One region of the Pseudalkalibacillus nanhaiensis genome, then DNA from elsewhere that is predicted to be linked to it. Evidence: riboswitches for the same ligand, from Rfam matches in the RefSeq annotation. Region 1 holds a riboswitch; each other region holds the start of a gene.
What was found. A riboswitch is a leader RNA that binds a small molecule or an ion and turns the genes downstream of it on or off. The one in region 1 is predicted to bind cyclic di-GMP.

Region 1 (7,157 bases):
TGGCGTCTCCCATCAAAGCCATTCCCCTGAGGATGATGAAGCATCCGATGACCCCGCAGATGATTCCGACCATGACGGACGTAATCAATGCTTTCTGTAAAAATTCATATTGAATGATCGCTTCTATGAAGTTCATGCCTGATTCACTCCCATATCATTCATGAAGGCAAGTGGATTTCCGTAAGCTTTCTGGATGGTTTGTGAATCCAAGACTTGACGCACCTCACCCTTTGCAATGAGCTCTTTGTTCAATAGAATCAATTCATCGAAATAAACATTCGCTTTACTCAAGTCATGGTGGACGACAAGGATCGTCTTCCCTTCCTTTTGCATTTCCTTAAGGATCTGAATGATCGTGTTTTCACTGGAGACATCCACTCCGACAAACGGTTCATCCAAGAAAAAAATGTCGGCCTGTTGGGCGAGCGCTCTTGCAAGGAATACACGCTGCTGTTGACCACCGGATAATTCGCCGATCTGTCGCTTACTGAAGTCCTCCATCCCGACACGTTTCAAGCATTCATATGCCCATTCCCGATGTTTTTTCTTCGGTCTTTTGAACAAGCCTAAGTGTGGATACGTACCGATCAGGACGGCGTCCAAAACTTGAATCGGGAAATCCCAATCTATGTCATTCCGTTGTGGAACGTAGGCAATTTTCTTCCGAACCTTTTTGACAGGGCTGCCAAGGATTTCAACTTTCCCTGCTTCTGATGGGATGAGATCCATCAATGCTTTGATCAGTGTCGATTTCCCGGCGCCGTTCGGACCGATGATGCCGACCAGACTGCCTTGTTGCACTTGAAACGAGACATTCGTCAAGGCCACGTTGCCGAGATATGACACGTTCAGATTATTGACGGATAATACGTCCGACATTCTATACACTCCTTTCCATATGCATTTTGTAAGTAGTATTCACCTTATAAACAAAAGTTGTACATGCGCAACATTTATTTAAAAAGAAAATGACCTTTTTAGTAACAGTCATAATATATGCCCAGTTATAAAAATGTTTCCTATAGACAAAACTTAAATCATTCCATCTTTTTTGTCAATAAGAAATGACTGTTCTTTAAAGGTTTTTTTATTGGATTTACCTTTCTGTTTTACCCGTTATAGGAGGGGACTATGCGTGAAAAAGAGGCGGAATAGGAAAGGACCATGAAATAATTACCAGTGGATTTTCTTTAAAATGGTGCTTGCTTTCCCGCAAGAAATTCGCACCTTTACACTAATCATCACGATCAGCTTCCATAAAAAAGCCCCTAGCGAATTATCGCCAGGGGCTATTTACAATTATTTAACTGTAATGTTTTTCGTGCTTTTTGCAGGAACGGTCAGTTCAACTTCGATATATTGCTTATCGCCAGACGTGACATTCTGCTTAACAGTTCCTTCTGATACGTCATAGTCACCTTTTACGAGGTAAACAGGCACAGTGACCGTCATCGGCTTGTTCAAACGGTTGTGGATCGTGACCGTTTGTTCACTTGCATGTCCGTCATTTGCATTCTTATATTGAGATTCGAGGGACATGACGCCGCTTTCTGTATCGCCGTTCTCATAAACAGGAACGGAGCGTCCAGGTTCTTCATAATTGTAAGCTGTCACTTTTCCGTCCTTCACTTGTAGTGGACGGAATCCGACCCAAGGCTTACCGCTAAGCTCGACGGAAGTTGTTGTCGTATAAAGGATGCCGTCTTTTTCAGTGACATTATCAATGTGCGTGTGGCCATGCAAGCTCAAGTCAACGTCGTGTTGTTTCATGACGTCAATCAATGCATGTGCATTTTCACCGTGCCATTGTTGGTCGTACTGAATACCAAGCTTCTCTCCAAGGATGAGTGTTTCAAGACGTCGTGGGTTGTGCTGTTCATCATATTGCTTCCAATACTTCTGAACATCAGGGTCATCCTGTGGCCAGATGTCGCGGTCACGCCAGAGTGGATTATGGTGTGAGAACAAGCCTCTCACTTGATCTGGCTGAGCTGTTTTCGCATTTTCAGCGAGGTCTTTCTTGACCCAGTTCAGTTGTTCTTCACGGATTTGTCCTCCCCAGGTCGGGACGGAAACGGTTCCGTGTCCGCTGCGGTCGAACTTATGCCAGTCGAAGGAGTTGTATCCGATGAAGTGAGCATAAGGACCGTAATCAAATGAGAAGTATTGTGGGCCGAAATACTGTTCCCAATACTTCGCACCATCCGCTAGTGTCGCGTCCTGTGCATAATAATCATGGTTTCCTGGTACAAGGTAAACAGGTACATCAAGCTTTTGCAGCATTCGATATGTTTCTTCATACTCGTAAATATATTCTTGCGGGTTCATTTGACCATACATAAGGTCTCCTGTGACAACGACGAAATCAGGGTTCTTCAGGTTGACTTCCTTGATTGCTTTTTGAAGGTAGAGCCAACGTTTTTCAGGATCAGCATCCCACATGCCGGCTTCTTTTAGACGGCCAGGATCGATCGTCGATACCTCATCATGGTTACCGAGGTTACGAGGTGAACCAACGTGTGTATCTGTTAGATGAAGAAATTCGAAATCCTTCTTGTATTCGTCCAATACTTTGACAGAATGAGGCTGTTCGTCTGTTTTGCGTTGTCCATTTGCTGTATATGAAACTTCAAGGTCATATAATTCCTCTGGTATATGTTCAGGGATTTGAACGGTTACATCATAAATTTTCTCAGCATCCTTCCAATGAGAATCTCCCATTGAAACCTTTTGAACAGGTAAATCGTATGTTTCAGTAAAAGCTGAATGGTTTGTCGGCTTGAGTTTGACGTCCCATCCCGCTGCTTCTTTTCCTTGACTGTCAATCTGAACAGTCAATGATTCGCTTTTTTTCTTGATTGCTGGAGTTGCAAATAGAGGATAGATGATGTCGTTCACTTTCGGGTCAACAGAAATGTTCGGAGCTTCATCTGTATAGTGGGTCGTATTTCCGATTCCACCATCTTGTTTACCGGTTGTATTCAACGGTCCATTAACAGCGAATGCTGAAAAAGGAACGATCATAACAGCAGCTAACACTGCAGCGATTGCTTTTTTACGATGCTTCAATTCAGTCTCCTCCTTTGAAGTAGTCAAGTACATCCTACCAGCCGAATGTAAAACCGTTGTTAATTTTTAATTACAAAACGAATCTGGAAAAAGTTGCAAAGGGAGGCGAGAACCATGCAATCTCATGTCTTATTTGAAATTGCTGAACAGTTTAACGCACTTGGAATACGATGGGGCGTCGGGGGATCGAATGTACTTGCCCATCACGGAATCATTGATTCTCCTAGGGATCTGGATCTGATTGTTCATCTCTACGATGCAAAACCTGCGTTGGAAAGGTTAGAACAGTATGGGACCCGGACACGTGCTGAAACGTCTTATCCTTTTCGTACCAAGGTATTTCAAACATATATCAAGGACGATACATCCATTGATTTCATGAGTGGATTCGCTATTGAACACGATCAAGGAATCTATACCTTCCTTTTAGACGAACACGCAACCATGGAATCTGTAAGAAAGGATGGAAGAGTGATCCCATACACCTCCCTTGAAGATTGGTATGTGCTTTATCAATTGATTCCGAATAAAGGAAGAAAAGCTGATCTTATCGAATCTTACTGGTTAACAAATGGAATTGATCAACCTGAACTTCTTTCTCGGGCTGCTAATCAACCATTACCTTCAGAAGTCCGTTCACGTATCAATCGTTTTATCTTATAAGTCGTTTTTGATTGGAGGGATTGGATGGGGAAATATAAAAGCTTCGTCTTATTACTGACTGTCATTTCTCAAGGGGCTGCCATCGTTTTTCTTTTCATTAACTTCTGGGTATCCATTTTCCTGTTCATTGTATATGGTCTAACCATTGTGGGGTTGTTCGTATTGTTGATTGTGGAACGAATCAAAGAAAAAGAGGAGGAGAAGGACAATGATTATCGTGACTACTGATGCTGTACCAGGTAAAGAGATTTTAGAGTTAAAAGGGTTTGTGAAGGGGAGTACGATCCAATCCAAGCATGTCGGTAAGGATATTCTTGCAAGCTTAAAGACGATTGTTGGAGGAGAAATCCAGGAATATAACGAAATGATGGAGAAGGCAAGAAAAATTGCAATTTCCAGAATGGTAGAGGATGCAAAAGCGAAAGGCGCAAATGCAATCGTAGCATGTCGATTGCAAACCTCGTCAGTGATGGCAAGTGCATCCGAGATTGTTGCATATGGAACGGCGGTGACCATTAACGAATAGAGAGGAGAAACTGGCATGATCGAAATTCGGAAACTCAGACCAGAAGATGCATCAGAATACCAGCGGATCCGCGTAGAAGGGTTGAAAGAATTTCCGGAGGCGTTCGCTTCCTCCTATGACGAGGAGGCTGACCGTTCGATTGAAGATGTCAGCAAGCGCTTGGATCATAAGCAACCATATACCCTATTCACTGCAGGGGCCTATTATGGAAGAGAACTCGTTGGAATTGGAACCTTTGTCCAGCATTCCAAAAGAAAGACGAAACATAAAGGTGAGATTTTCGGTGTATATGTCACACCTCATGTCCAACGGAATGGGATCGGCTTCAAGCTGATGGAATACCTTGTCGAGGAGTCAAAAAAGGTAGAAGGTCTCGAACAAATCCAATTGACGGTCATGACTGAGAATCGATCCGCAATCCGGACGTATGAAAAGCTAGGCTTTGAATCTTACGGGGTAGATAAACAATCCCTCAAGGTCAATCACTATTATTATGATGAACTGTTGATGAAGCTTTTCCTATAAGGGATGCCTCACCAAGGGTAGTAAAACGTTCCAGCATCCGAATGGACTAGGAACGTTTTTTTGTATGGTTTTTGATGCTTGATCGGATTACCATAACCCAATTTAGTCACGGTAAAATGGAAAAATATATCTGATGAAAGGTCGCTGGTAATGGGTCTTTGGACCTTTATTCTGTATATGGGGGTGTCTTAGTGCCTGATATCAGATTGATTATCGGCTTGGCTCTGAGAAAGTTTAACTTGAAGTTGAATAAATAGGACTTTAATAAGCCGAAGGTCCCTGAAACGTTTAAAATTTTAACTTAAAACCTTTAACACGCAAAGGCTATGGACCCATTATTTTTAATGCGATAGTTCCAATTATTCACTAAATATTCAGAAAAATATAATAATAACGACTGATGTCTAATACTCTTGTATTACGTATGATGGAACTACAAGATATCGGATTCAACGACAATCTTTGCTGAATCTCGATAAAGGCAAACCTGGTGAAAGCCAGCGGCGCAAAGCTAAAGGGGCTAAGGTGCACGATTCAATGCACTAAGCCAGCCAGTTACCGAAAGATCCGGGGCATGGTCGTTCTTTAATTGTACCCTCCTTTCGGTAAAGGCAGGGTATTTTTTGTTGAAAAAGGAGGTGTCATGTTGGAACTGATTAACCTTTCAACCGGAAAAAGCATCGCCCATACCGTTATTCCAGCTTACTCATTCTTTAAACGTTTGAAAGGCCTCATGTTTACTTCTTATTTTTCGGAAGGTTATGCGGTTCATATTCGACCCTGCCGTTCGATCCATACGTATTTCATGAACTATGAGATTGACATCCTGTACTTGAATCAGGCAAATCAAATCATCGCAGTCGACTGCAGCGTCCCTCCTAAAACGATTGGAAAGCATTACAAGGGGACCCATTCCGTCATCGAGTTGCCTGCAGGTACGATCCAAAGGACGAATACTGAAATCGGACAAGCTGTCCAAATTCAAAAAACAAAGGAGCGAGTATCATGATGGAAAAAGTTAAAGGACTTATCGTTGAAGAGCAAGGTCAAGGGATGACTGAGTACGGCTTGGTATTAGGTGTCATTGCTGTAGCGGCAGTTGGTGCACTTGCATTGTTACGTGATGAAATCGTCTCGATGTTTGACACAGTAAAGGATATGGTCATCAATCGTGAGAATGGTGGAACATCATCAGGATCTACGGGTGGTTAAGCAGAAATAAATCTAGAAGGCTGATTCAGGGGGTGTACTTCTGAGTCAGCCTCGTATTTTCAAGGGGAAGGAGGTAATGCGGGTTGGTCTTCAATGTCATCCTTTTAATCGTATTAGCTATTTGTGTCATAACGGACCTGAAAAGTCGACTCATATATAATAAAGTTATTTTTCCTGCACTCCTTCTTTCCATCCTCTTACATATTTTCTTTGACGGTTTATCAGGCTTAGGCTTTTCATTACTTGGATTTTTAGTCGGCTTCTCAATCTTACTGATTCCCTACTTTTTAGGAGGGATGGGAGCAGGGGATGTGAAGCTGCTTGCGTTGATCGGGGCTGCCAAAGGACCAATGTTCGTTTTGCATACATCCATTTACATGGCATTGATTGGTGGCGTTCTTGCCCTTTTCATCCTAATTTTCAGCGGGGGAGCGTTTAAACGTTTCAAGTATTATGTGTATTGCTTATTCGTGCGGAAAAACGGCGTCTATGTACCGTTCGCTCTTACAAAGGAATCGATGAAAAAGACGTATCCATATGGCGTGGCGATTGCTGGGGGCGCAGTCATCAGTTTGATCGGAAAGGCTTGGATTTTATGATCAAGAATGAGAAAGGACAATCTCTCGTTGAAATGGCGCTGGCGCTTCCCGTGCTTTTACTCCTATTGATGGGGATTTTCGATATCGGACGCATCATGTATACCTACATGCATCTTCAACTTGCGACACAGGAAACGGTGCGATTAGGTGGCTTAGGGCGGGATGATGCTGCCATAACAGAGTTTGCACGTGATTACATCCATGTCGGTGACCCTGACCTTTTGGAAGTATCCATTACTCCAGGGGATACAACGAGACGTTCGGGTGATTATTTACAAGTCACGCTTGTTTATCCACTTGAATACGTTACCCCTTTCATTTCAAAAGTTTTGCCTTCCCCCGTACGGGTGAAAACCGAGTCGACAATTCGAGTAGAGTGATAAGGAGACGGTCTCATGTACGGACGTGTTCATCGTTTAAGTGAAGAAAAAGGAAGTGCCATCGTCATGATTGGATTAGCAATGGTTGCATTACTGGCAATCCTTGGACTGGTCATTGACGGTGGTTCCTTGTATATGACGAAAAGTCATCTGCAAAAGGTGGCCAATGCTGCAGTGCTGTCA
Region 2 (7,157 bases), 1.3 Mb from region 1:
TCAATTGGGATTTGAAAATCATAGCGGCATGTATGAGGAGATCATCTCGATTAATTGCTCTGCACATATTATTGAAGCCATTTTTTACAATGGTCATCATCCTGATCTATGTGATCATTCTCTAAAGTATTTAAAGAAACTCAACAAGATGTTTTTGAACCTCCTATTGGAATCAGAATTAACTTCAATTGACGAAATCACCTATGTAAGAAAACTTCGAAAACAGTGCCTTGAACTTCTTATGAGAAACCAGAATAAAATGACGAGCCATCAATTTCGAATGATTAAGGAGTTCGTTGACGATACGTATGCACAATTCATGGAATGTGCATACGATGCAACAATCGATTTGACATTGAGCCATGGGGATGTGAAACAGGAAAATATCATCGAAATGAAAGGAGAATACAAATTAATTGATTGGGAGTTTTGCAAGTACCGTAATCCTTATTTTGATCTTCTCAAATTCATTACGAGGTACCCGATGTTTTCTCCTTTAATGACTCAAATCCACCATGAAGAAGCACACAACCTGAACAATACCTTAACGAATCGATCACGTTATTGTCTATTATTCTATTTGGAAGACATCGAGTTAAGATTGACTCAGTCAGAACATCGAGCATTTGCAAAGGATATCTCTAAAATCATCAGATTCATAAAAGTCATGAAAGAGGATCGACCATTTAGGGATTTTTAAACGCCTTTAACGTACTTTTGGATATGAACAAATTTTGAAAAGGTGTGAAAAGAATGATGGACATCTTAAACAAACTGAAGACTTTGTTCAATAAAAAAGAAAAGAACAAGATGATCCTTCTTTTTATAATGATGATCATAGCAGCTTCAGTGGAAACCCTAGGGATTGGTTTAATCGTTCCGTTCGTCAATATCATCACTAAACCTGATTTTATCAAGGAGAACGTCGTATTGGACAACATCTATACGCTTTTTGGATTCCAAACGTATACGTCCTTTGTCATTTTTTCAGTCGTTTGTTTACTGATGGTATATGTTTTGAAGAACGTTTATCTTTACTTTTTCAATCACATTCAATTCAAGTTCATTCTGAATCAAGAGGTAGTCTTATCACGAAAACTATTGTCTCAGTATTTAAGAAAACCTTATGTATTCCATATTGAGCAAAACTCTGCCAATCTTAATCGAAATATCAATAGTGAAGTATCAAAAGTGTTTCAAGGAATCATTATCGCTGGTTTTCAGCTTATAACAGAGGTGCTGGTCGTTATTTGCATCCTCGGATTGTTATTATTCGTGGCACCTTTAGCAACAGCTACAACTGTTCTTATAATGGGGAGTACAGTTTTTATCTTTTTCATCTCTTTCAAGAAAAAAATGAACATGATGGGAAAACAATACCAAGGAGTAAGCGGACTGGTAATCAAGTGGATCAACCAGGCTTTAGGTGCACTAAAAGAAATCAAAGTGAATGGTAAGGAAACCTTTTTCCTAGAGGCGTATACAAAACATAGCCAATTGAAGGCAGATACAACAAAATACAAAAAAATAATGGAACAAGTTCCACGGTTGGTAATCGAGTCTATACTCGTCTTTACTGTTTTACTTACAATGTTGATCACATTCTTCCAATATTCAGATACTAGTCAGATGGTAACAACTATGGCATTGTTCGCGATGGCAGCCTTCCGTCTAATGCCTTCCATAACACGAATACTAGCGTTGTTAACGACGGTACGTTACAATCAGCCAGCTCTCGATGTTGTTTACGAGGATCTTCTAAGCATGAAAGGTGATTCAACAGCGTCTGAGGATAATATAAAAGATGTAAAAGCCTGGAATGAAAAGTTCTTTACGAACGAAATACGTTTATCAGGCATTTGCTTTCGATACCCAAATCAACAGCAGCTAGCATTAAAGGATTTATCGTTGTCAATTCCTATCGGTGGATCCGTAGCAATCATCGGTCCTTCTGGATCAGGGAAGTCGACTTTATTGGATGTCATGCTCGGCCTGTTAGAGCCTGAATCAGGTTCCGTAATCATCGATGGGAAAAAACTCCGCTCTCAAGAAAAATTATGGAAGAAAAAAATCGGTTACATTCCGCAATCCATCTATTTAACAGACGATACGATAAGAAATAACATCGCATTTGGTATCTCTAAAGAACGTATTGATGATCATAAAATTTGGAGAGTACTTGAACAAGCTCAGTTGAAGGATTTTGTAGCAGGGCTTCCAGGTAAACTGAATGCTACGATTGGTGAAAGGGGAGTTAAACTATCAGGAGGGCAAAGACAACGGATCGGTATAGCCAGGGCCTTGTATCATGATCCGGAAATATTGTTCATGGATGAAGCTACCTCTGCACTTGATGACTCCACAGAAAAAGAAATCATGCGTGCAATTGATGGTTTAAAGGGAGACAAGACATTAATTATCATTGCACATCGGTTAAGTACAATCGAAAATTGCGACCTTGTCTTCAATATTAACGACGGCAAACTCGTATCAACAACAAAAAAAGTGAATATGATAAGCAGTTGATTATACTGCTAAACACCCCCGTATCGGTGGTGTTTTTTTATTTTCTATAGAAGGAGTGGATTATATCATGCTCGTACTCGTAACCGGGGGGACTGGATATATTGGAAGTCATACTTGCATTGAATTGATCAATGAGGGATTTGAGGTGGTGATTCTTGATAACTTATCGAACAGTTCATTTGAAGTCATACATCGTATCAAAGAAATAACAGGTAAGAAGCCTCATTTTATTCATGGCGATCTCTTGGATGAAAAGGAACTCCAAAAAGTGTTCAATGTATACGACATAGAAGCCGTTCTCCATTTTGCAGGTTTGAAAGCAGTAGGGGAGTCGGTCCATTTTCCACTTCGTTATTATCATAACAATGTTACAGGTACACTGAATTTGTCTAAGGCCATGCAAGAAACTGGAACAAAGAAGATGGTTTTCAGTTCTTCAGCTACTGTTTATAGTTTGCATGGAACTCCCCCTTTCAATGAAGAAACACCTTTGGGAGCGATGAATCCCTATGGAAGAACAAAGCAAATGGTAGAAGAGATGATGCATGATCTTTATCATGCGGATCCTGAATGGAGCATTTCTCTTCTAAGATATTTCAATCCAATAGGAGCACACCCAAGTGGATTGATAGGTGAGGATCCTCAAGGTCTTCCGAATAACCTGATTCCATATATCACTCAAGTCTGCGTCGGGAAACTTCCGTATTTGAACATCTATGGGAATGATTACGATACACATGATGGTACAGGGGTAAGAGATTATATCCATGTTTGTGATCTAGCTCGAGGTCACGTGTTAGCACTAAAGGACTTGTATAACAAGAGAGGCGTTTCAACTTATAACTTAGGTACTGGAAGAGGATATAGTGTCATGGAAATCGTTGAAACCTTTGAACGGATTACCGGAAATCGGATTCCATATCGATTCACGGAAAGAAGACCTGGAGATATACACGTTTGTCTTGCCGATCCGAATAAAGCAGCGCTTGAATTAGGCTGGCAAGCAGAAAAAGATTTGACGGAGATGTGCAAGGATACATGGAAATGGCAGAAAAACAATCCTGATGGTTATTCCACCGCAAAGAAAGTAGTCGTTACAAGCTGATTTGTCCCGCTATGTTCGTTATTAAGAATTAAAAAGCACGCCACTATATCGAAGAGGGTGATTGTATGATCCGTAAATTGAATGGGGAGCTTATTTCGTATATCCATAATCGAAAAGTGAGTTTAACGCACATTGAAGAGGATATCGGCTTGTTGAAAATCGACAATCAAACCGTGGGGAAATGTCCATTTTCATATACGAAATCGGAGATTGAAAAGGTAGAACAGATGGCAAAAACCAGAAGGGTATACATTGAAGACGATGAGGTCTTATATAAAGATTTGTCAGTTGGAACGTTAATTGACTACAAAGGGTAGGTTTGAATATTAAAAATGAAGCATTGCGAGTCTTCAATATGACTTGCAATGCTTCATTTTGTTTCTTGTTTCTTTTTCCACTTGTTAAATTCCAAAAAGTCTTTGAAATCATCTTTTGATATTCCGGATGCCATCGCTTCATGAACAAGATCGAGCCATTCATCGTCGAGCGATTCATCATCGTTTGTTTTTGCAGGTTCGTCTAACAAAGCTTCCAATGGAACATGTAGAACTTTCGAAACCTTCTCCAGGAACTGTATGGAAGGGTTTGATTGAATATTACGTTCAATGGAACTTAGATATGATTTGGCTATTCCAGCTTTCTCAGCTAGTTCGGTTAAAGATAAGCCATTTCGATTTCTGTAATATTTTAATCGGTCTCCTATCATAATTAACTCCTTAAATCCTTTATTACTACTCACAAACCATTATATCATATTTATGTACCATAAGGTTAAGCAACTAACTTTTATTACTTACTTGACCTGTTGAAAGAGTCTTTATGAATGATCGGACTTCAGCTACCGTAAATCCTTGGCGTTTCGCTTCCTTAATTAAATTTACCCATTGCATGTCCAGGTTGTCAGATTGACTTCTCTCACTCATTAGAGATTCCCTCCTTCGAACACTCTCCCTCATGGTAGTCCAGCCCTCATAGTATAAGAACCTTAGATCTGTGACTTTGCGTCCCCGCTTTTCAACGGGTTTGCCGTTTAACAGAGAGGTTGTCCGGATTTTATCTTATTACTATGATATGACAGAGATGATACAAAAGTTGTAGTTCCGCGTAAGAAAAAACTTCTATTTTTGTCGAATGGACATAGAACATCCGACAAAATGCCCTGTTAATTCCCTTTAACTACCTTTTACTTCCCCTTTAGTCGTAATGTTAAAACCTTTATTTTCCAATCGAGCAACCTATTATTTTCGAATCTTTTGTATTTGCGTGGTCTGCTTTACAAAAGGAATGATACTCGTTATAATAAAATTCCTGCATTGTTAGTGACACGTTTATGTCTTAAACCGATGTCATGACATAGGGAACCCTAGATCTCAATCTGGACGTCATGCCGTTATTCGGAAGACGAAAGGATTGATGCGGGTACCCACCTGCCAATAGTGGGTTTATGAGTCATGAAGTGTCACGGCAAGTGCGGGATACATATAACATTTACAAAGTGAGCCGGCTTCTATCAGAATTACATGGAGGCTGGCTCTTCTTATTTGTAGGATATGATACAATTGGATTGGGTATGTCCATTGCAAAGGGGATTTTATGATGAAAAATCGATTTATAATTATAGATGGATTCAATTTGTTGAGCAGATGTTATTTTGCAACGAGCTATGGTCGAGAGGACCATGAATTAACGACGAACAGCGCAGGGCTATATACGAATGCACTACGGGTGAAGATTCAGAAGCTGCTTAATCTCATTGAGGAGTATGAGCCTTCTCATTTTGCGATTGCATGGGATGTGAAGCGGGAAGAAACCCTTCGCCGACAGCGATATGCAGATTATAAGGATACAAGGAATGAACTTCCTGAACCATTGATCCAACAATATAATACAGTCACAGAAGTATTTGACATCATCGGCATTCCGCAGCTCACGATCAGCCCTTATGAAGCGGATGATATTATGGGAACCTTATCAAGGCGGTGGTCGGAGGAAATGGATGGCGATTGCTTCATCTACAGCAACGATCGCGACCTACTTCAACTACTGACCGATAAAGTATCACAAATCATTGCAAAGAAAAAAGAAGAAAATCCATATACACTCAAACATTTTACTGATGAATATGGCATCCAGCCTAACCAGTGGATTGATGTGAAGGCATTACTTGGAGATAAAAGTGATAATATCCCTGGTGTCCATGGTGTTGGTGAAAAAGCTGCATTACCGATGATCCAACAATATGGATCTGTTGAAGCGATTTATGAAGAAGAAGAATTGGACCCGATTTTCAAGAGATACAGGAAGCAGATTGAGGCAGGCCGTGATATGGCGATACTAAGTAAAGAACTTGTCACAATTGATACGCAAATCCCATTATTGAATGAAACACCTTGGGATGGATTTGCGATGAGGCTGGATCGAGAAAAATTGAAACAGGAAGTGGATCGTCTCGAATTACGGATCAGAATGTAGAAAAGATAAAAGAGCTGACTAAAAAGTATGGTAAAACGTCCTTTTTAGTCAGCTCTAATTTTTGTAATCATATAAGAATAGGCCAGACCATAAGGTCCACCTCATTCTTTATTCAGATGAATCGCTTCACGAGCCAGTTTATCAGCGTTTTTATTTTGGGAGCTCGGAATCCATTTTATAAAAAAGAGATCCAGTTCATCTTTCAGGACGAGGACCTGTTGAAGTAATGGCTGATAAAGATTTTTCTTCACGTATTCTTTTTCGACTGCTTGTTCCACGAGCTGTGAATCTGTTCGGAAAGACACGATTTGATAGCCATTTTCAATACATATTTTCAATGCATGGATAAGTGCGTGATATTCCGCTTCATGGTTGGTCATTCTTCCCAAAGGGATGGAAAAAGATTTTGCACCCTCCGGTGTCCCTTTTATGAAAATTCCGGCGCCTGATGGACCTGGATTTCCTGAGCTTGCACCATCTACATAAACATCAATCATACAATCACCTGTTATTATTGATAAGGTTTATTTTAACATACAAGTTGGGAATAGCTACTACCGTATCTGAATGTAGACCGTTCACGGTCTGTTTGTTTTTGATCTGTACGAAGTTTTTTAAAAGAGGATGATCTTTATAGGAAATGATTCTCGTCATCCTCTTTATAAAAAGGAGGTTCACGCGATGAGGCTGGAGAATAGTAGAGTGATGGCATTGGTTGAAAACGATTTTGAAGACCTTGAGCTATGGTACCCCGTATTGCGGTTACGTGAGGAGGGGGTGACCGTCCATATTGTCGGTGCCGAAGAGAACAAAGAATATAAAGGGAAATACGGCGTTCCGGCAGTAGCCGACTACAGTTATGAAGACGTAAACTATTATGAGTACGATGGCATTCTTGTCCCAGGTGGTTGGGCTCCAGACAAACTTCGTCGAGATAAAAAAGTCATTGAAATCGTACAATATATGAATGACCAGAAACGAACAATCGGGCAGATCTGTCATGCAGGCTGGGTATTGATCTCAGCGAATATCCTGAAAGACAAAGTGGTGACGA
Region 3 (7,157 bases), 750 kb from region 1:
ATGCTTTCCTCTTCAGCCACATACCCGTAGATGGCATTGAATTCATTTACGAGATTTTCAAAAAAGGGTGGAACCATCGCCTTCTTTTGATTGAAAAACGTTTTATTCATATAAAGGGTCACATGATTTAATGTGTCCTCTTTTGGATGCTGCCACCAATTCGAGCTGAACCAAAACCCTTTTCCTTTGCCGATCATACCTCCGGCTTTCCCAACCATCGTGTTGGTGGAGACGTCAAAAATTCCAGGCTCTTCTTTCGTCCACATCTCAACCGCTGCTTCTCTTGTAAAAGCCTCTTTAACTGGCTCAAACAATCCAATCTTCCCTATGTTCAATCCATTGGTCTCCAACAAATCAAAGAATGAGTGGGCGGATGGTTCATCACCTATCTGTTTTTTCGTATCCATTTTAATATAGATTCCCATACGTTTTCCTGCCTGTCTCTATTTTATGGAGTGATACCACTCTAACGCCTTGGCCTCTAAATCCAACACAAATTGTTCTTTCCCTTTGATATAAGACTCCATGTCATGCGGATAGCGCTCGGCGAGTTCTTCTTTCAGGAATCCATATGCATCTCGCGCTTCAGGTTTGGCACGCAAGTAATCCCGAACGGCCAGGTGTCGTTCGACTCCTGGGTCACCCTCCTGAAAAATATGGATGTGATGGGTCCGGTTGTCGCCGCCTTTCTGAAAGTATCGACGACCTGGAATCCCGTTTTCTCCTCTAGGTTCGTAGCCAATCGCCATCATTTGATCGTTGAAAGCATCGACGGCTTCAATATCCTTCACGACAGGCATGATGTCGATGATCGGTTTAGCCTGGAGACCCTCTACCGACGTACTTCCGATATGGTGGACGGTGACCAGCTCGGGTCCAAATATCCTGCGCAGAACACTCGCCTCTTCCTCAAATCGAACGTTCCATTCTGAATTGTAAGGTGTTACTTCCACTTTTCTCATACTCGGACTCCTTTAACTCATTTCCACACCTGATCCAGTTTATCGGAATAAAACTGGAGCGCTTTCTTGTATTTCGCTAGTTCTTCGTCTCTCGTCGTATCAGCTAGACATTGAAGCAGGAGCTCCATTGAACGGTGATGTTCATTCATGTTGTATAATGTCATCGCATAAAAAACTTGGATGGCTCGATTTTCCGGATAGCGCGCCATCCCTTCTTGCAGGACATCCTTCGATTTCTCGTATTCTCCTAACGTACGATAAGTGCTCCCAAGACCTATGTAAGCACCCTTCAGTTCTTCTTCACCCAACCCTGATTGGATCGCCTTTTCGTAATAGGGTGCGGCTTTGGCTTCTTCACCTAACAGGTCAAAGCTCCATGCACACTGGTAATGAAGCGAAGCATTCTCTGGATACTCCTCCACCAAATTTACAAGGATTTCGTTCGATTGCTGATAATGGCCTTCCTGCCTCAGCTTTAATGCTTCCTCTAATTTCTGCACGATTCAATCTCCTATCGGCTGCTGTTATGAATAGCTTCGTTCGCTTTTTGGAGGTCTTTTTGCCGGACCATGATGTCATAGGAGGTTGCTACGCCTCCTAATTCACCGCTCTCCATCGGTGTCGACGATTTCGTTTTCGACTTGATCCCCGCATCATTCAGGAGTCCTTTGACCCTTCCGTATTCATCGGTCTTTTGCGTGAAGTACACCGTTTTCCAACTGTTCTCCTTCAAATATGAGATTAGTTTTCGGAGCATCGTGACCTCCACCCTTCCATTATTGCGAAGCAAACACATTTTCAAATACGGATTTCACTTTAGGCACGACATAGTGGCTGCCTTCTTCAATCGGGACGTCTTCTATCATCATGGAAACGAGAAGGGATGGATCTTCGGTGTTCCATGCGACGAACCAGCCGTTTTCAGTTCCTTTTTCGTCCTTGGATTTCTTCAGCTCAGCCGTACCGGTTTTTCCTGCCAGTTGCAGGTCTTTGATTTTCGCTTCCTTCGCTGTGCCTTGCGGACTCTCGATCACCTGAATGAGATCTTTCGTTATGAGCTCTGCGGTTTCCGCACTGATGACATCCTGTTTCCAGGCTTGTGCTTTTTCATCTTCTTTTAAAAGAACTGGCTTTAACAGCGTTCCTTTCGTAGCAAAAGGTGTGTAGCTCATAGCGAGGTGGAGCGCGCTCATCTCGACTTGACCTTGACCGTATGCGGTGTCGGCAAGCTGGACTTCACTTGCGATGTCTCCCTCATTTGCGATTTGAGACGCTTGGATCGGATACGCGAACGGGATTTTCTCACCGAAACCGAATTGCTCAGCTTCTTGTAAAAACGGGTCTTCCCCGATATCTAGGATGGACATGGCAAAGTAGATGTTATCGGAACGGACGAGTGCTTCCTTCAAGTTTACCTTGGTATCACTGCTTTTTACCCTCGTCACGTAATAGTTGCCCCACGAGTCCTTTTTCCACTGGTTGTTGGCGGGGATCGCTTTTTCCTCAGCAGGATCGATCGCCCCAGTTTTTAACCCGATGGAAGCTGTGATCGGCTTGAACGTTGAACCTGGTGCATAGGTTCTCGTAAACCGGTTCGTGAGCGGCATCAATGGGTCCTCTTGCAGCGCCGTGTATGCACTTAATGAGATCCCGAGAACGAATTGATTCGGGTCGAATGCTGGCGTGCTAACCAACGCTCTAACCTCACCTGTGGTCGGATTGATGGCTGTGGCTGTGCCAGCTTCTTTCAGCATCTGATTGTAGAGAAGCGCTTGGACTGAAATATCGATCGTCAGGTTAATATCCTTACCATCGACAGGTTCTTTTTTCGCGAGCAGGTCCTGGCGCTGTTTGTCTTTGTCGACGATGAAGATTTCCGCACCGATCTCTCCGCGAAGCTCTTCCTCTAAAACGAGCTCAAGTCCTTTTTTACCGATGATATCACTCGCTGTATAGCCTTTGTCTTTTCGTTCCTCAAGCTGTTCCGTTGTAATCGGCCCGGTATAGCCCGTCAAGTGGGCTGCCGCTTCCTTGTATGGATAAACGCGTGCTTTTTTCTTAACAAATTTCGTTCCATTGAGCGGACGGATGGCATCGATTTTCTCCTGGTCGCTTGCGGAAATGGTCACAAGTGGGACATAGGAATCATCTTTTACCCACGATTGGGAAAGCGCTTTGTCGATGCTTTCGATGGAAATGTTGAGAAGCTCTGCAAGCGTCTCTTTCACTTCCTCTTTGTCTTCCTTCATCCAAGCTGGAACGAGTCCGACCTCCTGGACATAACCATTAGCCGCGAGTGGCTCGCCATTAACGTCAAAAATCTCCCCCCGCTTCGGCTTCAAAATCGTCAGCTGAATTTTGTCGTCCCCCTTCATGCCAGGAAAAATCATCGAAGGGTTCCATTTCACCGCCCATTTGTCGGTTTCTTCTCCTTTTTCATAAACAAGGGCGGCCTGATGGTTGATTTCAAGCGGTCCAGCGATTGTTTCCATCTTTGCATTGAAGTCGAATTGAGGGGTATCCTCCTCTTTGTAATCCGTTTCTTCTTCAGGAAGCTTGTATGTAAAATCGAAGTCCTTAACCTGGATATCTTCATAAATGTCGGTATAGCGTGTAACGAACTCCTCTTTGGAAATGGTAGCTTTCGATTTCTCGGACAGATGGTTGTACATTTTTTCAAAATCCTGTTGTTCCCATGCCTTCATATAGCTTTTAAAGGTCGTTTCCGGCTGCGGCTTTTCTGAACAGGCTGCAAGAAGGAGCAGCAGCCCAAATAATAGGATAATTTTACGGTACATATCGGTCTCCTTTACTATTTTGTAGATTTTGGAAGGATTTCTCTCTTGTCGGTTGAAATAAGCAATAAAGAAAAAGGACAATTCGGTGTTCATCATGTCCATATATATGTAGGGTATTGGTTATGCATGTGCATGTGTGGAAGTGTCGTGGTGCGATTAAACGGGAATAGTCATTACAAATGACCTTACGTCTATTATCGAACAGTTTTCCAGAAATTTAAAATATTTCGGTTCCGGAAATTGTAAAAAGGAAGAAGGGGAATGCCCATGAGTGTAAAACACGAAGGAATCGGCGGCTGGTTGATCCTGATCATCATCGGTCTACTGTCTGTCCCTTTCATACGGATGTTTTCTCTCTATCAAAATTACTGGACAGTCTATCACACGCCAGCCTGGAGCTTGCTGACAGAGCCTGGGAATCCGTTATATCACGCTTGGTTCGAGCCCGTCTTCTGGATCAATGTAGCCGTTGATTTTGGGATTATCTTGCTGACCCTCGTTGCGTTATGGCTTTTGTTTACGAAGCATGCGGCATTTCCAAAGTTCATGATCTATTATCTCGTCGGGATTACGGTTTTTGCGATTGCGGACGGCATCATTACGAACTGGATTTTCAGTACGCTCCCGATTACCGCAGACACACTCGCATATATTAAAGGGCAATCCTTCCGCCAGCAAGCCGGTTCAATTATCGTATGTCTGATCTGGATTCCTTACTTGCTGAGGTCCAAACGGGTCAAGGCGACGTTCATCGGTAAACCGAAAGAGCAGCCGTTTGCTCATAACAATTTAACCTTTTAAAGGATTGTAAAAGGAGACTGCTGTTCAGCAGTCTCCTTTCGTTGTGGATGATGCGGATTAATCGTCATCTCCATCTTCGTCTTCATCTTCGTCGTCTTCTTCATCTTCGTCTTTGTCGTCATCTTCTTCGTCATCATGATCTTCATCTTCGTCGTCATCATCGTCTTTGTCTTCATCACGATCGCGCTCTCGGTCTTTTTTCTTTTCACGCTTTTCTTCTTTATCACGGTCTTTCTTTTTTTCTCGCTCTTTTTTACGTTCTTCTCTTTCTTCATCTTCGTCTTCATCGTCATCATCGTGGTCATTTTTGCCTTTTCCACGATTTTCGTTCTTTTTCTCATGCTTTTCGTTCGATTTTTCTCGTTTCTTTTCTTCTTTTTCTTTCTTGTGATGCTCTTTTTTATCAGCTTTTTCTTTATGCTTCTTTACATGATCCTTCTCTTCTTCGTCTTCGTTCTCGTCTTCTTCATCTTCTTTAGCGTCGTCATCCTCTGAAGCTTCTTCTTTTTCTTCATCTTCATCAGACTCTTCTTCTTTTTCCTCTTCGTCTTCGTCTTCTTTTTTATCGTACTTTTCTTCAAGCTTTGCGATTTTCTTGTCTAGCTTAGCAAATGCTTTTTGGATATTTTTCATGAGTGCTTCTTGAGCTTTAGGGTTTTCAACGTTCGCAAGCGCTAGAAGTAGAGCATCGATATTTTTGGAAAGCTTAGATTGAAGCTCATCCATTTCGGACTCTTCTTCATTTTCTTCAGAGGATTCCTCTTCCTTTGAAGATTCTTCTTCTGTTTCAGTCGCTTCTTCGTCTGATTCAGTTGACTCTTCGTCTTCTGTGCCAGATTCCTTACCTTCTTCTTCAGAAGCCTCTTCGTTTTCCTCTGATTTTTCAAGAGCCGCTTCCTGGGCTTCAATCGCTTTTTCAAGTGTTTCCTGTGCTAGTTCTGTTTCACCAGCTGCAAAAAGTGCGTTAGCTTCCGCGATGCGGTTTGATGCGATTTCTGCTAGGATCTTTGCCTCATCATAGTCATTTGACGCTATGGAGAGACGGACATTTTCAATCAATGTTTTTACAAAATAAAAGAAATCTCCAGGTAGAAGAGATGGCTCTTCCTCTTCTTCAGCCTCTTCATCTTCTTCCTCAGTAGACTCTTCCTCTTCAGTTGATTCTTCAGATTCTTCTTCAGTTGATTCTTCTGTTTCACCTTCAGTAGATTCTTCAGATGAACCTTCTTCTGTAGAAGTCTCTTCCTCGTTGGATGTTTCTTCAGTAGTAGATTCCTCAGAATTTTCCTCTGTCGACGTTTCATCAGACAATTCTACAGATGGCGTCGAATCGCTTGTGTTCGCGAATGCAGCTGGAGATGCTCCGAAAATGAGCAAGGATACCGCGCTCATTATTACGACAAAATTCTTGTACATGTCCTTCATCCCTTTCTGTTTTCTGTTTTTAAAAATAAAAAAAGCAGATTACGAGGTTGTTCAGCACTAGCAACCTTGTAATATGCCTTGAGACCCTTTTTGAGGGATCCGTCTTCACTATGTATGACTGGTCCTTAGGCAACTGGCTGACATAGGTGGAATCACCTTTAGTCCCTCTAGCTTTGCGTCACTACCTTTCGATAGCTTTGCCTTTGTCTATATGATTACTTTTAGTATACAATAATTCGACACGATTTTGGTAAGGGAGGAAATACCTGTTTTTTCTGAAAATATCTAGTACTTTTTTCATATGGTGTCAGGCACTTTCAATGAAGCCCGGTGGGAAAGGGATTGTGAGAGGTGTCAGACACTTCCAAAGAAGCTTGGTATGACAGGGGTTAGTGGAAGTGTCTGACACTACTTAAAAGTTTGGTAATGTGTTCGATGTCTTGTGTGCGTAATTCCTCGGATTCTACTAATATTTGAAATACTGTCTCTAATATCGTCAATATATTTTCTTTCTCGGCTTCGCTTCTTTCTTCGTTCAGATACCCTTTTATGAGGGATTCATAGTTGTTGAGCATTTCTTTTCCGCCTTCGATGTCCTCGATTCTTGGAGGGGACCCTTGAAAGTGGGCTAAGGTCAGCTTCAGCAATCCCTCATCATCCTTTTTCAAGCCGTAGATGAGATCTTGGGTATAGACGACCAGTGTTCGATTATGCTGTTTGTTAGTTTCGAGCTGCAGTTCTTGATTTTTGTCATATAAGAAGAGTGAGAGAATCAACAGCCCAAAGATTGCAATCCCCGAAATCGTAGCTTTCAAACGTATCACTCCCTTCGAATAAACTCCTCAATATTTTTGGATAATTATGGTATAGTGACACTCTATCAAAGCTCCCAATACGGAAACAAGCCTAAATTTAAAAAACATAGCCTCTGTTAGCTTTTATTGTTGATACTAAAGGAAATAAGAAGCGTTGACAGCGGAAAGCGCCCGCCTGTAGCTGTTCAAAATCAACAACAACCTTTAACAGAGCCCAAACATAAAAAAAGAGAGCTGCGCGAGGCAGCTCAAATGTGAGGGTGAGGGAGGTAGGTTTTTTATGCCTACTGTTTATAGTTAAGAACCTTCTTCAGATGATTCACCATCTTCGGTGTTTGTTTCCTCTTCAGCAGGTT

Region 2: another riboswitch for cyclic di-GMP. It lies ahead of V1497_RS09295 (anti-repressor SinI family protein); the one in region 1 lies ahead of V1497_RS02665 (DUF192 domain-containing protein).
Region 3: another riboswitch for cyclic di-GMP. It lies ahead of V1497_RS17435 (DUF5667 domain-containing protein); the one in region 1 lies ahead of V1497_RS02665 (DUF192 domain-containing protein).

Annotation. Positions count from the first base shown of each region.
Region 1 covers NZ_CP143541.1:493,018-500,174, forward strand. Annotated here, with positions in the region: gene V1497_RS02630 (metal ABC transporter permease) at 1-136, opposite strand, end outside; gene V1497_RS02635 (metal ABC transporter ATP-binding protein) at 133-879, opposite strand; gene V1497_RS02640 (metallophosphoesterase family protein) at 1,300-3,069, opposite strand; gene V1497_RS02645 (hypothetical protein) at 3,184-3,732, shown strand; gene V1497_RS02650 (hypothetical protein) at 3,757-3,960, shown strand; gene V1497_RS02655 (YbjQ family protein) at 3,941-4,258, shown strand; gene V1497_RS02660 (GNAT family N-acetyltransferase) at 4,274-4,783, shown strand; cyclic di-GMP riboswitch class I at 5,254-5,346, shown strand; gene V1497_RS02665 (DUF192 domain-containing protein) at 5,427-5,792, shown strand; gene V1497_RS02670 (Flp family type IVb pilin) at 5,789-5,995, shown strand; gene V1497_RS02675 (prepilin peptidase) at 6,079-6,594, shown strand; gene V1497_RS02680 (TadE/TadG family type IV pilus assembly protein) at 6,591-6,974, shown strand; gene V1497_RS02685 (pilus assembly protein TadG-related protein) at 6,990-7,157, shown strand, end outside.
Region 2 covers NZ_CP143541.1:1,797,013-1,804,169, forward strand. Annotated here, with positions in the region: gene V1497_RS09270 (hypothetical protein) at 1-700, shown strand, start outside; gene V1497_RS09275 (ABC transporter ATP-binding protein) at 754-2,526, shown strand; gene galE (UDP-glucose 4-epimerase GalE) at 2,594-3,631, shown strand; gene V1497_RS09285 (hypothetical protein) at 3,697-3,948, shown strand; gene V1497_RS09290 (helix-turn-helix domain-containing protein) at 4,002-4,337, opposite strand; gene V1497_RS09295 (anti-repressor SinI family protein) at 4,411-4,554, opposite strand; cyclic di-GMP riboswitch class I at 4,585-4,669, opposite strand; RNA gene ssrS (6S RNA) at 4,934-5,112, shown strand; gene V1497_RS09305 (5'-3' exonuclease) at 5,228-6,103, shown strand; gene V1497_RS09310 (reverse transcriptase-like protein) at 6,205-6,600, opposite strand; gene V1497_RS09315 (type 1 glutamine amidotransferase domain-containing protein) at 6,785-7,157, shown strand, end outside.
Region 3 covers NZ_CP143541.1:3,371,049-3,378,205, forward strand. Annotated here, with positions in the region: gene V1497_RS17405 (hypothetical protein) at 1-425, opposite strand, end outside; gene V1497_RS17410 (GrpB family protein) at 444-962, opposite strand; gene V1497_RS17415 (tetratricopeptide repeat protein) at 980-1,465, opposite strand; gene V1497_RS17420 (putative signal transducing protein) at 1,474-1,719, opposite strand; gene V1497_RS17425 (penicillin-binding transpeptidase domain-containing protein) at 1,739-3,760, opposite strand; gene V1497_RS17430 (DUF2569 family protein) at 4,028-4,561, shown strand; gene V1497_RS17435 (DUF5667 domain-containing protein) at 4,619-5,977, opposite strand; cyclic di-GMP riboswitch class I at 6,112-6,198, opposite strand; gene V1497_RS17440 (hypothetical protein) at 6,376-6,801, opposite strand; gene V1497_RS17445 (hypothetical protein) at 7,099-7,157, opposite strand, start outside.